Dinghuibacter silviterrae: one gene and its partner. The protein of the gene in region 2 interacts with the protein of the main gene of each other region in a pairwise test. Links are inferred from orthologs where the notes say so. Each region holds a gene or a part of one and is shown on either strand. Other genes may lie near its edges. The genes, in order: recA and dprA.

Region 1 (7,920 bases), on a different replicon or contig from region 2:
TGGCGGGGGATGATCTACGGGATGACCAACCGGTTGGGTTGGACGGATGTCAACGACCCGCGCCCGCTGTGGGCTTTATGGGATGCCTTTGGCATGAAGGGATCGGAGATGCTGGGCTATTGGAGTGGGCACTGCCCGGTGACGACGGACCAGCCGCAGGTACTCGCGACGGTGTATAAACGCAAGGGCAAAGCCCTGGTGGCGCTGGCAAGCTGGGCGCCGGGGGATGTGCAGACGCAGCTGACCATCGACTGGAAGGCGCTGGGTATCGATCCTTCAACGGCGGAGATCCTGGCCCCGGAGATCCGGGGGTTTCAGCCGGGGAAGGTTTTTCCGGCGGGTAAACCCATCCCGGTTGCCCCGGGAAAGGGGTGGTTATTGATCATACAACAGGCATCGCAATAGCTTTTTTCATACCTTGCGGTCCTAGAAGTTGTTTTTCTAGTATAGTTGTTCGCGGCGGCCTCCTTCGGGGGGTCGCTGTGTTTTTAGGGAGCACCGCGGTCATTCCTCGCGGAACCGCACCCAAAGGTGCGCATCGATAAGCAGGTCGTTTTTGAAAATGGCTTTATGAAGGACGGCTTCCCGGTGGAAGCCGTTTTTGCGGAGGACGGCCATGGAGGCGAGGTTGTGCGCGAAGACCTCGGCGTAGATGCGGTAGCAGTCGGTGGTGTCGAAGATGTAGCGGACCATCTGGCGGACGGCTTCGGTGCCGTGGCCCCTGCCCCAGTGTTCTTCGCCTAAGTAGTAGCCGATTTCGATGTTGCGTTTGTAGATGTCGTGTTGGGGGACCATGCCGATGCCGCCGATCATGACGCCGTTCTCATCGATGCAGAAGTTGCGTTGGGGCTGTTGCTGGAGGTTGAAGCGGACCCATTCCTCGGCGTCTTTCTGGCGGTAGGGCTTGGGCATCTGGTCGCGAAGGTTGTTCCAGATGTGGATGTTGTTGCAGATGTGTATGAGCTGGGGAACATCCCGCCATTGCCATGGTCGTAGGGTAATCATATTCGCCGTTGTAAATAGGCTGTATAGTCGGGGATGATCAGCTCGTAGTCCTGGTTCATCAGGGGGGACGTCATGATGAAGTCGGCCGTGGCGCGGTCGGTGGCCATGGGGATGTTCCAGGCGCAGCCTATGCGTAACAGTGCTTTTACGTCGCTGTCGTGGGCCTGGGTTTCCATGGGGTCCCAGAAAAAGATCAGGAGGTCGATCTCGCCGTCGGCGATCATGGCGCCGATCTGTTGGTCGCCGCCCAGGGGGCCGGAGAGCAGCTTACGGATGGGTCTGTCCAGGCGCTCTTCGAGCAGCTTGCCGGTGGTGCCGGTGGCAAAAAGTTCGTGCCGGGAGAGGGCGGCCTGGTTGAACAGGGCCCAGTCGATCAGGTCCTTTTTCTTGTTGTCGTGTGCCACCAGGGCGATGCGTTTGCGGTTTCCGATGACACGGATTTGGTTCATGGACAGTATTTGTTTGGGGAAAGATAGGGAAATAAGATTAGTTCAACAGCCGGTAGCTGGTGCTGCGCCCGCCGGCGGGATCCTTGACGAGGATTCCCTGTTTGAGGAGGTCGTTGATGTCCCGGATGGCGGTGTCAGGGGACGAGGCGGTCAGCCTTGCCCAGGCGGAGGACGTCAGCTTGACCTCGATGCCGTCGAGCAGACGGTTGAGCATGGTCCGCTGGCGATCGTTCAGGGAGGCGCCGGTGTTTTTTTCCCAGAACCTGGACTTGGCGAGAAGACCGGACAGTTGGGTATTGGTGTCGAGCAGGGCGCGGTCAAGACACTGGAGGAACCATTCCAGCCAGGCGGTGATGTCCAGGGAGCCGCCTTGCGTCTTTTCGAGGATGTCGTAATAGGCGGCGCGTTCTTTGCAAAGCTGGGCGGACAGGCTGTAATAACGATAGGGGGTGTCGTCTGCCCTCGCGAGCTGCAGGGCACTGATGGTTCGGGCGATCCGGCCGTTGCCGTCTTCGAAGGGCTGGATGGTCAGGAACCAGAGGTGGGCTACAGCGGCAGCCATAAAGGGATCCAGGTTTCCCGTCGTGTTGAACCATTCCAAAAAGGCGGCCATTTCACCGGGGACAACGTAGGAGTGGGGCGCCTGGTAACGTACGACCTGGTGTGGGGAAGTGACCGGGTTTATCCTCCAGCCGGCTTTTCGGTGTGGGAAAAGGGACGCATGCCAGCCAAACATGCGCTGTTCCGTCATGGGGGCGGCATAGCGTTGGGTCGCATCGAGGAGCAACCCGATCCGTCCTTCCAGGTTTTTTGCAACGGTGCCGTGTTGGTGACCGAGGCGTTGTGCGAGGGCGGTACGGACTTCAGCCGCATCCACGAACTCTCCTTCGATTTCGGCAGAGCGCACGATGTCCAGGGTGAGCATCCGAAGCGTCGCTTCCATTTGAAGGGTGGGGTTGAGCTGCTCCATCCTCCCGAGAAGACGACCTTGATTGTGACGCACTTTTGCAGAGAGCCTTGATAAACTTGTTTGGTTCCAGGTAAACAGAGGCCAGTCGCGTCTTTGGTAGATATATATGGCCATTTTGCCGCAATCTTACGGCGAAGGTAGTGGGTTTCAAGGTTTTGGCAAAACGAAGCCCGCCTGGAAAGGCGGGCCGGTTCATTACTTACTAATCCAAAAACAGCTTCTTAATTCAGAGCGGGCGCAGGGACCGCGGGCGGTTGTTGCCCTTCGGTGAGCTTGGCGCGGATCTTGGTTTCCAGTTCAGCGGCAAGTTCCGGGTTGTCCGTGAGGAGTTGTTTGACGGCGTCGCGGCCCTGGCCGAGTTTGTTGGTGTCGTAGCTGAACCAGCTGCCGCTTTTTTGTATGACGCCGAGTTCCACGCCCATGTCGACGATCTCGCCGACTTTGGAAATGCCCTCTCCGAAAATGATGTCGAACTCCGCGCTGCGGAAGGGCGGCGCGACCTTGTTCTTGACGACCTTTACCTTGACGCGGTTACCCACGGCCTCGTCCCCGTCCTTGATTTGGGCGGAGCGGCGGATGTCCAGGCGGACCGATGCATAGAACTTAAGGGCGTTCCCACCGGTGGTCGTTTCGGGGTTTCCGAACATGACCCCGATTTTTTCACGGAGCTGGTTGATGAAAATACAAATAGTGTTGGTCTTGTTGATGGTGGCTGTGAGTTTGCGCAGCGCCTGGGACATGAGCCGGGCCTGGAGCCCCATCTTGCTATCCCCCATTTCGCCTTCCAGTTCCCCTTTGGGCACCAGGGCTGCCACGGAGTCGATGACGACGACGTCCACGGCCCCCGAGAGGATCAGCCGGTCGGCGATTTCCAGGGCCTGCTCACCATAGTCGGGTTGGGAGATCAGCAGGTTGTCGATGTCGACGCCCAGCCTTTTGGCATAGGAGCTGTCAAACGCATGTTCCGCGTCGATGATGGCGCAGATACCCCCTTTCTTTTGTGCCTCGGCGATCGCATGGATGGCGATGGTGGTCTTACCGGAAGATTCGGGACCATAGATCTCCACAATACGACCCCGGGGGAAGCCCCCCACGCCCAAGGCCACGTCCAGCCCAAGGGAACCGGTCGAAACGACCTCCAGGGTCTTGTCGGCACGTTCGTTCATCATCATGACGCTGCCTTTTCCAAAATCCTTGTCGATCTTGTCAATCGTCAGCTTTAAGGCCTTGAGCTTTTCACTCATATTATTGGTCGATTTGTCTTGACCGTTCGTCTTATCGGACTTATCGGAATGCGCTGCCATGGTTAATAAGTTTTTGGGGGTAAATACAAACTAATTTATTTAGCAAATGTAAAACTAATATTTTTAGTTCCGCAAGAAAAGGTCGCTTTTTTCTTTTAAAATCCGTGTTTGGAGGGGGACAGGTTATCCGCATTTTACCCGACCACATCCTTTCCAAACGGCATTAGGGCCAGCGGGATCAGTTTGAAGTGCTGGGCTGCGAAGGGAAGGCCTATAATCGTGATGGCCAGGAGGCAACCAAAGACGAGGTGCATCAGCGCGGTATACAGACCCCCACACAGCAGCCAGACGAGGTTGAAAAGCGGGGATAGGCAGCCGGTCGCGGATGGCCTGCTAACGACTTGTTTGCCAAAGGGCCAGAGGACGATGTAGGCGAGCTTAAAGCATTGTACCCCAAAAGGGATGCCGATGATGGTGCAACACAGCAAAAAGCCGCCGAAGAGGTAGCCCAGGGAAGCGAAAAAGCCTCCGCAGAGGATCCATATAAGGTTTCCGAGTAGATTCATGGCAGGCTAAATATCGGACAGAAATCGTTATTTTGTACGGATGAGCGAAGGATGCGTATACATTCTTAAAACGGGCAGGAATCTTTATAAGATCGGCAAGACCACCGACCTTCAAAAGCGGCTGGCCGTTTACCATACGCACCTGCCGATCCTTTTCCGGGTGATCCGCCAGTACGAGGACGTAAACATCGGCAGCCTGGAGGGAAGCCTTCATATTGTCTTTCAGCACAAACGCGTCAAGGGGGAGTGGTTCGAGCTAAACGCCGGGGACCTCCAGATCTGCGATAACATCGCCATGAACTATTCGCTGGCCCGGTTTGAGCGCGTCACACGAAAACAAGCGACCGTCATCCGCTTTTCCGACGAACCCCTGCTCCAGGTCATCGAAGCACACGAAAAGTATCTGTCGGACTATTCACGGGTGGCCGAAGACGTCCGGCTGGGTCTGGGCACGGAGGAGATTTTCGAGCTGTATGAAGGCACGGTGAGTAAGTCCGTCATCGACACCGTCCGCAGGCTGCTTCGATACCGGACGCCCAATTCGGAATTCCTCGGCAGTCTGCTCCCCGTGGTCAAGGACCTGAGCGCCGGGCTGACCGAACAACATATCCTGGACAAATACCGGGGCCAGGTGAGCCGCTCCACGCTCTCGATGGTCAAAAGAATTCTCCGCAACCAACTATATTGACCGAGGATCGGTATTTTTGCGCCATGCAGCATTACCTGGAAGGATTGAACGAGCAACAACGGGAAGCAGTATTGCACAAGGACGGTCCCATCATGATCGTGGCGGGCGCCGGGAGTGGGAAGACGAAGGTGCTGACGACCAGGATCGCCCATTTGATGGCGGCGCACCATATAGATGCCTTCCGCATCCTGGCGCTGACTTTTACCAACAAGGCTGCGGCAGAAATGAAGGAGCGGATCGAAAGGACGCTGGGAAATACGGAGGCGCGTAATTTATATATAGGCACTTTTCACTCGGTTTTCGCGCGCATCCTAAGGGCGGAAGCCGACCGCCTGGGATACCCCCGCAGCTTTACGATTTACGACACGGACGACGCGCGGAGTGTGGTCAAGACGGTTGTCCAGGAACTGAACCTGGACGACAAGCATTACAAACCCAACCTGGTCCTCAACCGGATTTCCTCGGCGAAGAACGCATTGGTAGGGCCAGATGAATACGCGAACGATTATCATCTTCAGCAGGAAGACATGCAGTCCGGGCGCCCGGCGATCGGAAAGATTTACCAGGCGTATTGGGCCCGTTGCCGCAAGAACGGCGCCATGGACTTCGACGACCTGTTGTTCAACATGTACATCCTGCTCAGTACTTTTCCGGAGGTACTGCACAAATACCAGCACAAATTCCAGTACATCCTGATCGATGAGTACCAGGATACCAACGCGGCCCAGTACCAGATCGTCAAGCTGCTGGCGGCGGTGCACGAAAACATCTGCGTGGTGGGGGACGACGCCCAGAGCATTTATTCCTTCCGGGGCGCGACCATCGAAAACATCCTCCAGTTCCAAAAGGACTATGACGACGTCAAGGTGGTCAAGCTGGAACAAAACTACCGCAGTACCCAAAGCATCATCGCGGTGGCCAACGAGGTGATCAAAAACAACAAGGGCCAGATCCCCAAGGCGCTTTGGACCGACAACCACCCCGGGGAAAAGATCCGCCTGGTGCGGACCATGACCGACAACGACGAAGGGAAATACGTGGCCGACACCATCCAGGAACAAAAGCTCCGGAACCATTACAACAACCGGGATTTCGCGATCCTTTACCGGACGAACGCCCAAAGCCGGAGTTTTGAAGAGAGCCTGAGGCGGATGAACATCGCCTACCGCATCTATGGAGGCATCAGCTTCTACCAGCGGAAGGAAGTCAAGGACTTTATCGCCTATCTCCGGGTGATCGTCAACCCGAAGGAAGAGGAATCGCTCAAACGCATCATCAACTACCCCATCCGCGGGATCGGTAAAACGTCGGTGGAAAAAGCCGTGCTGGCCGCCAACGACGGGGGGTTGTCGATGTGGGACGTCTTAGGAAACGCGGCCATGTTTGGCTTTAAGAGCGGAACCCTGGAATCTATCGACCAGTTCGTGACCATGATCAAGATGTTCGCCAGCGAGCTGGACAAAAAGAACGCCTACGACGTAGCGGTCTTGGTGGGCAAACACACGGGTATCGTCAAGGAGCTTTTTAACGACAAGACGACGGAAGGCCTGGCGCGGTATGAAAACGTACAGGAACTCCTGAACTCCATAAAGGAATGGATCGAAACCCCCCTGAACGAAGAAGACGGAGAGGTGGGCGACAAAAGCCTGGGGGCCTACCTGCAGCAGATCACCCTGCTCACCGATGCGGACAAGGATGAGGAGGACGCCGACGTCGTGAAGCTGATGACCATCCACGCAGCCAAGGGCCTGGAGTTCCCGGTGGTATTTGTGGCGGGTATCGAAGAAGGCTTGTTCCCCAGCGGGATGAGCATCAACAGCCGGGAAGACCTGGAAGAAGAAAGACGCCTGTTCTATGTCGCGGTCACCAGGGCCAAGCAACGGCTTTGGCTGACCTACGCCAATAACCGCTACCGCTTCGGACAACTGGTGCAAAACGATCCCAGCCGTTTCCTCGACGAGATCCCGGAATTACACCTCGACAAAAGCCACGCCGGCGGCCGTGCCCCGGGCGGTTTTGGCGGTACCAGCGCGTTCGATCGCATGCACGGCAAGCCGTCTTTCGGACCCCCGCCCGCCCGAAAACCGGACCAGCGGCCCTCTTACCTGGGCCCCGCACCCAAACCGGCCCAGGTGGACCATACCCCCAGCAAGGACTTTGTACCCAGCGACCTGTCGGGGCTGGCGCCCGGGCAGCGGGTGGAACACCAGAAGTTCGGGTTTGGGGAGGTGACGAAGATGGAGGGGTCGGGGCACAACCCCATAGCCACGATCAAGTTTGATCTGAATGGGGAGAAGAAGATTATGTTGAATTATGCGAAGCTGAGGATATTATAGGAAGACCCGGCGGGCGAGGAAAACGCCTACATATCGTCGCGGGCCGCAGTGTTCCCTCAAAAATCTTTTACACGCGCTGAAGTGATTGCCGGCCGTGAGGATGTCGTCGAAGATCACGACCGTCTCCTGTAGTGCCGATGACACGGCAGGATCCAATGTATAGTTGTTCCGGATATGGATCGCGGAAGGCCTGACGGCGTTTTCGTGAGATGCAGGCATGTCGCTCCTCGCAATGATGATTTCCCGTATGTCGGCTTCCAGGGGGCAGGCTTTTTTTAATATCCTAAGGATACGATCATCATACAGCGGACTAGTGCGGACCTTGGAAGGCGGGACGGGAACGATCGTCGTATTGCCGAAGTCTATGAGCGCGCAAAGTGCCGGGCGCAACAAACACGCGGCCTCCTCGATGGCGGCCTCTTTCCAGCATAGTTCCCATGGGCTCCGACTGTCTACGGGCATTTTAAGGTTGTGGATCAGGCCGTTTCCCTGACCCCGCGCGGTATATTCCATGAGGTAGTAACATTCATCCGTCGCTCCGAGCGACCAATGTTGCTGGTCGTGGAGCGCCGCTTCGTCGATCCGGATCAGGTTACCCATCCTGCAATGATCGGCGCGCCGGTCATAAGGTATAACAGTTGGGCGTGATCCGGGGCTAAAAA
Region 2 (7,770 bases):
CGACCTTGACGGCATCCGCTCCGGCTTCCGCGAGGGCTTTTGCCCCTGCAGCGGTCCCCACGTTGCCGGCGATGACCTGCAACTTCGGAAACGACTTCTTCAAGGTGCTCAGGGCTTCCATGACCCCCCGGGAATGGCCGTGGGCACTGTCCAGGCAAACCACGTCCACCCCTACATGTTGCAAGGCGGCGGCACGGTCGAGCATATCCGCAGTAATGCCGAGTGCGGCCCCGGTCAGGAGACGCCCGTAGGTATCTTTTACGGCGTTGGGATGGCTTTGCACCTGGAGGATGTCCCTGTAGGTGATCAGCCCCACCAGGGTGCCGTCGTTTTTGATCACGGGGAGTTTTTCAATCTTATGGTGCCTCAGGATGACGGCCGCACCCTTGAGGTCGGTGCCCTCAGGGGCGGTGATGAGGTTTTCAACGGTCATCACTTCACGGACCTTCCGGCGTGTATCCTCTTCGAAGCGAAGGTCTCTGTTGGTCAGGATACCTGACAGCTTACCGACATTATCGACGATGGGTATGCCCCCGATCTTATTCTCCTTCATCAACCGGAGGGCGTCTCCTAAGGTGGCGTCCTCGTGAAGGGTAATCGGGTCGATGATCATGCCGCTCTCGCTGCGTTTGACCTTTCTGACCTGTTCCGCCTGTCTGTCAATGGGCATATTCTTGTGGAGAATCCCGATCCCTCCTTCCCTGGCGAGGGCAATGGCCAGGTTGGCTTCGGTGACCGTATCCATGGCTGCGGACAGCATGGGTACGTTGATGGTGATGTTGCCCGTAAGCCTGGAGCGGATGTCCACTTCCCGGGGAAGAACCTGGGAATAGGAAGGCATCAGGAGCACATCATCGAAGGTCAGACCTTCACCAAAAAACCTGGAATGGAGAGAATCCGTGTCGGAGGGAATATTTATTGTCGCCATGTGCAAAGGTATGGTAAAATAGGTATACGAGCCAAATGAGGGGCTTGCTGGCGGTCAGAAGATAAGCCTGTAGCGGTTTCCAGGGAGAGCCTCTATGGCCTGTTCTAACTCCAGCTCAAGGAGGCGTGCCGCCAGCTCCGCGGAAGATAACCCGGTACGCTCCAGGAGCTCGTCCAGGTGGATACTGTCTCTGTCCCGTAGAAGGTCCAGGAGGGGATGAATGCTTGTCACCGGTTTGGTCTTGGGTGTAGGTGTTTCCCAGCCCAACATCCGCGCGATGTCTGCACCCCCGGTCACAAGGGCCGCGACGTTGTCGCGGACAAGGGCGAGGCATCCCTGGCTACGGCCGTCTGTGACCCTTCCCGGAAGGGCGAAAACCTCGCGGTGATACCCCTTGGCCAACTCTGCGGTAATCAGGCTTCCGCCTTGCGAACGGGATTCGACGACGACCGTAGCCACTGCCATACCGGCGATAATGCGGTTCCGCATGGGAAAATGAAATGTTTCGGGACCCTGATCCTGTCGATATTCGGTAAGCAGACCGCCTTTGTCAAGCATCGATGCGGCCAGCAAGCGGTTGCCTTCGGGGTAGATCCTTTGTAAACCGTGTCCCAGGACGCCGACGGTGGGCAGGCCGTTATCCAGAGCCGCCCGGTGTGCCCAGGTGTCGATCCCATCCGCTAGTCCACTGACGATAAGGACGTCGCAGGAAGCCAGTTCCCCGACCAGCGACCGCACCATCTGTTGGCCATAAGAACTCGGTGTCCGGGTACCTACAACGGCCAATATGCGTTGATGGTTGAGATCCGCAATGCCCTTGTAATACAATATGGGAGGGGCGTCGGAGCATTCAAGAAGCTGCGCGGGATACCTCGGGTCCCCCGGACAATATATCCCGATGTTGTGTTTCCTGGCGAATGTAAATGTGCGATCCACCGCTTTAAAATTGTCAAATTCCGGCAGGAGGCCCGAACGGAACACGGCAGCGGCCGAGGAAAAATGGTCGAGCAGTTGCCGGTGCCGCCGCGGCCCGATGCCGGGAACCATGGTCAGCGCGACCCGGTAATACAATTCGTCTTCCGGAAGCATAGCCCCCAAAGAACGCGTCTTAATTGGAAACAACCGACAATTCCGTCCGGCGGTTGAGTGCCCTGCCGGCTTCGGTCGCATTGTCGGCGATGGGGTGGGTGGCCCCATACCCCTTGGCGGCCAATCGATAAGGGGCCACGCCGTGGGTCATGAGGTAATTGATCACGGAAATCGCGCGGGCGTTGGACAGTACCATATTATCCTTATCCTGTCCCACATTATCGGTATGCCCGCTGATCTGGATCTTGAGCGTGGGGTTTTCCTTCATCAGCGACACCACCTCTTCGAGCTCGACGATGGATTCGGGTTTCAGGTCGAACTTCTTCGTGTCGAAAAAGATATTTTTCAGCACGATGGCGGCGCCCGTTTCCAGGGGTTGTAACGGGATATCGACCTCGTAGGTGGAGTCAGGCGCTTTTCCGGTAAAGTCGAAATGGGCGGAGTAAAAAAGATACCCTTTCCGGTGGACGCTAAAGGCATATTCCTTGCCCACGGGCAGGGTGATGAGGTAGTTTCCCTCTTCGTCCGTCTGCGCCCGGGCGATGGCCTGGCCACCGTGCAGGTCGGTGAGGTCGACGCCGGAGGGCAAGCCTTCCCTGGTCTTTTTGTCAAAAACTTTACCCTTGACCCAAAGCGTCCGGAAGGGGCGGATGCTGTCCCTCACTTCGAAAGTATAGATGTCAAGACCACCCCGGGTATCGCTTCTGTCGGCGGCGTAGTAAGCCGTTTTGCCGTCGGCGGCGATCGTCAGCGCGCCTTCATTGTCGATCGTATTGATGGGGTATCCCAGGTTCATGGGTTTGCCCCAGTGTCCCGTGGAGTCCTTGCGCACGACAAAGAGGTCGGTGCCTCCATAACCGGGAAGACCGTTGGACGTGAAATAAAGGGTCTGGTTATCGGCATGTATGAACGGGCAGCTCTCGTCTCCTTTTGTATTGATGTTGGTCCCCAGGTTTTGGGGATTGCCCCAGGCGCCGTTGGGCAGGCGGTGGCTGACCCAGATGTCGCTCCCTCCAAAACCGCTGGGGTCGCGGGCTGCAAAATACAGGTCGCGTTTGTCGGGGGAAAGACTGGGTTGTGATTCCCAGAATTCGGTATTGATGGGCTCGCCAATATTCATCGGCGTAGACCACCCTTGTTTGGTGCGCAGGGCGTAGTAAATATCACAGCTGCCAAAGCCATCCGGCCGGTTGCAACCGGTGAAGACGAGCATTTTGCCATCCTGGGAAATATTCTGGGCGCCCTCGTTGTCGGGGGTATTGATGTCGCCTTCCAGGGGTCTGGCGAGGCTCCATTTGCCGTCGGGCCCCCGGTGGCTTTCATAAAAGTCCTCGTTGTTGCCGTTGACGTTGCGGGTAAAAATGAGGGTATTCCCGTCCAGGGTAAGCGACGGGAGGTATTCCGATGCCCGGGTATTGACGCTGTCCCCTAAGTTAACGGGGGCAAAAACATAATTGGACAAATGCTGTTCCTTCGCCATGTCCAGGGCAAACTGGTAGGTCCGTTGGCGGTACATCGCGGCGCCCTGTGCGCGGTCGTTGAGGTGGGGGATGGTCAGGTAACGGGTGACGGCCTGCAGGGCTCCCTGGAAGTCTCCGGTTCCGGCCAGGGAAATGGAGTAGGGGAGGTCCATGTCGAAGAAATAAGCCGTGTCCATGGACCGGGCCTTATTGTATTCCGCCACCGAGGATGTGTAGTCTTTTATATCGGCGTATATGCCCGCTTTGGTCAGGTGGGCGTTGATATAGCTGCTGTCTATGTCGAGGGCCCTGTCGAGGTATTCGAGGGCCTTTTTCCGGTCGTTATTGGTAGATAACTCGTTGAGGGCCATGTTGTACCAGTCTACAGCCTTCCGGTTGACCCTGTCGGGATCGTAGGTTTGTTGTGCGTGGGCGCCGGCGAAAACCGACCAGTAAAGTATAAAAATGAGCAGGGATTTCATCAGGGGACGTGAATGAATTTGTGAACCTGGGCGGAAAGGGTCCATTGAGGGTTGGCCTTTATATAGTCTACGATCAGGGGGGTCATTTCTTCGGCCCGGCTCCATTCCGGTTGCAGGAAAAGACGACACTCAGGGGAGACAAGGGCGGCATAGCGGGTCGCCCATTCGAAGTCGTGCCGGTTGTACACGACGACTTTAAGCTCATCGGCCTTCCCGGTTACTTCCGGCAGGGGCGCCTTGAACTTTTTGGGAGACAGGCAGATCCAATCCCATTCCCCGCTGAGGGGAGATGACCCCGAGGTTTCGATATGGGTCCGGAACCCGGCCTGGCGGAGGGCCTTTGTCAGGGGACCGCAGTCGTGCATCAGGGGTTCGCCCCCCGTGACCACCGCGATGCGCCCGGGTTGGGCCGCCGCTTCATGCACCAGGTCCCCGACGCTGCGCAACGGGTGCCGGGCGGCATCCCAGCTGTCTTTGACGTCGCACCAGACACAACCGACGTCGCATCCCCCCAGGCGGATGAACCACGCGGCACGGCCCTGGTAGGCGCCTTCACCCTGGAGGGTGTAGAACGACTCCATCACCGGCAAAAGAACCGAAGTGTCTGCTGTGGCGATCATGGGGCAAAGGTACCGAATCCCCGGGGACTTCACGGCTTTGTGCGCCCCAGGTACGCCAGGTACGTGTTTTTCATCAGTGCTGCCCGGGTCATGGGACCCACGCCACCAGGCACCGGGGTAATATAAGAGGTGTGGGGTGCTACGTTATCAAAATCCACATCCCCCTTCAGGGAGAAACCGCTTTTTTTCGAAGGATCGGAGACCCGGGTGGTGCCCACGTCGATGACAATGGCGCCCGGTTTAACCATTTCCGCGGTCACGAAACCGGGTTTGCCCAGGGCAGCCACAACGATATCTGCTTGAAGACAAAGTTCTTTTATATTGGGTGTTGCGGAGTGGCAAAGGGTAACGGTACAGTTGCCGGGATAGGTGTTCCTACTCAAGAGTATGCTCACCGGTGTCCCTACGATGCCGCTCCGGCCGATGACCACGGCGTGCTTGCCTTTTGTCTCGATTTTGTAGTGCTCCAGGAGCATCAGGATCCCGAAGGGTGTGGCGGAAATGAAGGTGGGCAAGCCCCCGACCATCCTGCCGACACTTTCGGGGTGAAACCCGTCCACGTCCTTGGCCGGGTCGATGGTGTCGATCACCTTGTCCGGGGAAATGTGTTTGGGCAGCGGGAGCTGAACAATGATGCCATCAATTTCGGAGTCCTTATTCATCCGCCGGATTTCGGCCAGCAATTCGTTTTCTTGAATACTTGATGGAAACCTTTGGAGCGTCGATCCAAAACCGATCTCTTCGCAATCCTTTACTTTGGCGGCGACATACGTTTCACTGCCGCCATCATTGCCTACCAGGATCGCGGCCAGGTGCGGTGCCCGCATTCCTTTGTCCGTCAGTTCTTTAACCTTTTGAGCCAGGTCGTCCCGTACTGCCTGGGAAACCAGTCTTCCGTCGATTTTTTGCATGGCGCGAAGGTACGGGCTTTGCGTGAAAAAATGCGTATTTCAAAATTCTTGAAAACCCAGCAAAATAAAGTATCCTAGAAGAAACCGATGGACATAAATGCAGCATATTAATTAACTGGATTGTCTATTCAGGAGACGGTATTAACATATTTTTACGTTTTTATTTTTTTGACCTAAAACATCAGAGATTATGAGAGATCCATTGTATCCTCCCAACGGGGGCTTTTTGTCTTGCCCCAAACTCCACTACACTGATAGACAGTTTCTCCAACACCAAAAAACGAATGTCGTATGAGAAAAACACTACTGCTGGGGGCACTGTTGCTGTGCTCCTTATGGACGTTTGCCCAAACCAGACTGCTGCAAGGCCGGGTGACCGATGACCAGGGGCAGCCCGCCGCCTTTGCTTCCGTTCAGCTTAAAAGAAACCATAAAGGAGTAGCCGCCGACGCGGATGGTCGCTTTTCCATTTCGGTAAAAGCCGGGGATGTGCTGGTCATCAGCGGGACCAACATCACCTCCAAGGAAATTACCGTTGGCGACGAACCCAGCCTGAATATCGTCATCAGCCACAAAAGCACGACCATGACCGAAGTGGTCGTGACCGCGCTCGGCCAGACGCAAGCAAAGGCCAAGATCGGTTACGCCACACAAACGTTTAACACAGCCGCCATCAACAAAAACGGTGTCACCGGCGCTTTGGACGGATTGGAAGGAAAGATAGCCGGGGCAGAAATCTCCAATACCGGTGGACCCGGTTCTTCCACCAAAGTGGTGTTGAGGAGCTATGGGGTCATTTCCGGCGGCGATAACCAGCCCTTGTATGTCGTCGATGGGGTGCCTATGAGCGATGCCATCTTCTCCGGCAATACGACCGGAACAGACGGGGCCGACTATGGCAACGGGATGAACAATATCAATCCCAATGATATAGAAACCATCACGGTGCTAAAGGGTACGGCGGCATCCTCCCTGTACGGGAGCCTTGCGAAAAACGGCGCCATCATGATCACGACAAAGAGGGGTAGGGCAGGGAAGCTGAAAGTCGAATACAGCGGGTCCTTCAATATGAGCCAGGCCGGTAAGCTGCCCACCTACCAGGACGAATTCGGACAGGGTTGGGGCGGCGTCATGGTGCTGGATGAAAACGGCAGTTGGGGGCCCAAATACGATGGCACCATCCGGCCTTGGGGATCGATCGTGAACGGGAAGCAACTGAGCAAGCCCTTTGTGGCCATTAAGAATCCCTTGCGGCAGTTTTATGTCACCGGGCACGAATACAATAACAACCTGGCGCTCTCCGGTGGTTCCGACGCGAACCGGTTTTATTTCTCGTACGGCAATGTAAGCAGCGATGGGATCGTCCCGATCAACGGTAATACGCAGCAGCGCAATACCTTGTCCTTCCGGACCAATAGCCGCTATGGGAATTTCACGTTCAACACTTCCATCAACTATGTGGGCCAGATACTGAAGGTACCCAACACGGGTCAAGGCACCTCCTCCGGTGGCGGGGTCTATGAGTCCGTGCTGCAGATCCCGGTAGACATTCCCATCAAGCAATTTAAGGACATCAACAACCCGTTCTTCAATATCAATAATTTCTTTACCCCGTATGCGGAAAACCCTTACTTCGGGTTGTACAACAACGGGAACCAGCAGAAGCTGGACCGGATCTTCGGGAACCTGGACTTCGGCTATAAGTTCACCCCGCAGTTGAGTGCAGAATTCAGGCTGGGTGCGGACATTACCAATGCCCGGACCTTCGAATGGAAGAACTCCGCCAACGCGCTGGCGGGTACCTGGGACGGCTTTCCGGCCACCAACCCCGAAGGGATTTTTGCCATCAGGAACCCGGATTACGGCGGGGTGGCCCAGGGATCCGACTACTACGGCCTGGTCAACGGAGACCTCATCCTGAAGTACAATGCCGACCTGGGGAGTGGTTTTTCACTGGATGCATTGGCAGGGGGGAACTACTATACCACCAGCCAGCGGTCAGAGCTTGCGTCCATCACCCCCATCGCCGTTCCCGGGTTTTATAACCTGAACAATACGGGGAAACCGCCCACGGTGACCGACCAGTCGGGGCAATACCGGAAAATAGGCGTGTATGGACAGGTAACCCTCGGATACAAAGACCAGCTTTACCTTACCGGCAACGTCCGGAACGACTGGTCTTCCGCCTTGCCGATCAACGCCAACTCCATCTTCTATCCCGGCGCGGACCTTTCCTGGGTGGCGTCCTCCCTGTTCGCTAACAGCAGCACCGTCTCCTAC

What was found.
Region 1: the proteins of dprA (region 2) and recA interact in binary tests that used the Bacillus subtilis proteins (3 or more experiments, as listed by UniProt). The link is inferred for Dinghuibacter silviterrae from one-to-one orthologs.

What each region holds. Positions count from the first base shown.
Region 1 is NZ_SODV01000001.1:666,289-674,208, reverse strand. The notes cover bases 1,688-4,593. They hold recA (recombinase RecA), read right to left. Parts: upstream 3,729-4,593; coding sequence 2,646-3,728; downstream 1,688-2,645. Other genes in these bases: EDB95_RS02950 (GIY-YIG nuclease family protein), read left to right, coding at 4,275-4,593; EDB95_RS02955 (YccF domain-containing protein), read right to left, coding at 3,863-4,234; EDB95_RS02965 (Fic family protein), read right to left, coding at 1,688-2,538. Outside these bases: EDB95_RS02980 (glycoside hydrolase domain-containing protein), read left to right, coding at 1-405; EDB95_RS02975 (GNAT family N-acetyltransferase), read right to left, coding at 505-1,005; EDB95_RS02970 (methylglyoxal synthase), read right to left, coding at 1,002-1,454; more of EDB95_RS02965, read right to left, coding at 1,492-1,687; more of EDB95_RS02950, read left to right, coding at 4,594-4,922; EDB95_RS02945 (ATP-dependent helicase), read left to right, coding at 4,946-7,258; EDB95_RS02940 (hypothetical protein), read right to left, coding at 7,253-7,858. UniProt on the Bacillus subtilis protein: Multifunctional protein involved in homologous recombination, DNA repair and competence.
Region 2 is NZ_SODV01000002.1:44,627-52,396, forward strand. Bases 1-2,756 are described here. They hold dprA (DNA-processing protein DprA), read right to left. Parts: upstream 2,018-2,756; coding sequence 983-2,017; downstream 1-982. Other genes in these bases: guaB (IMP dehydrogenase), read right to left, coding at 1-928; EDB95_RS17415 (OmpA family protein), read right to left, coding at 2,037-2,756. Also shown: more of EDB95_RS17415, read right to left, coding at 2,757-3,959; EDB95_RS17420 (7-carboxy-7-deazaguanine synthase QueE), read right to left, coding at 3,959-4,579; EDB95_RS17425 (bifunctional 5,10-methylenetetrahydrofolate dehydrogenase/5,10-methenyltetrahydrofolate cyclohydrolase), read right to left, coding at 4,609-5,490; EDB95_RS17430 (SusC/RagA family TonB-linked outer membrane protein), read left to right, coding at 5,782-7,770. UniProt on the Bacillus subtilis protein: Protein that helps load RecA onto ssDNA during transformation. Binds cooperatively to circular ssDNA, is able to bridge different segments of DNA. Favors the loading of RecA onto SsbA- or SsbB-coated ssDNA and formation of RecA-DNA filaments.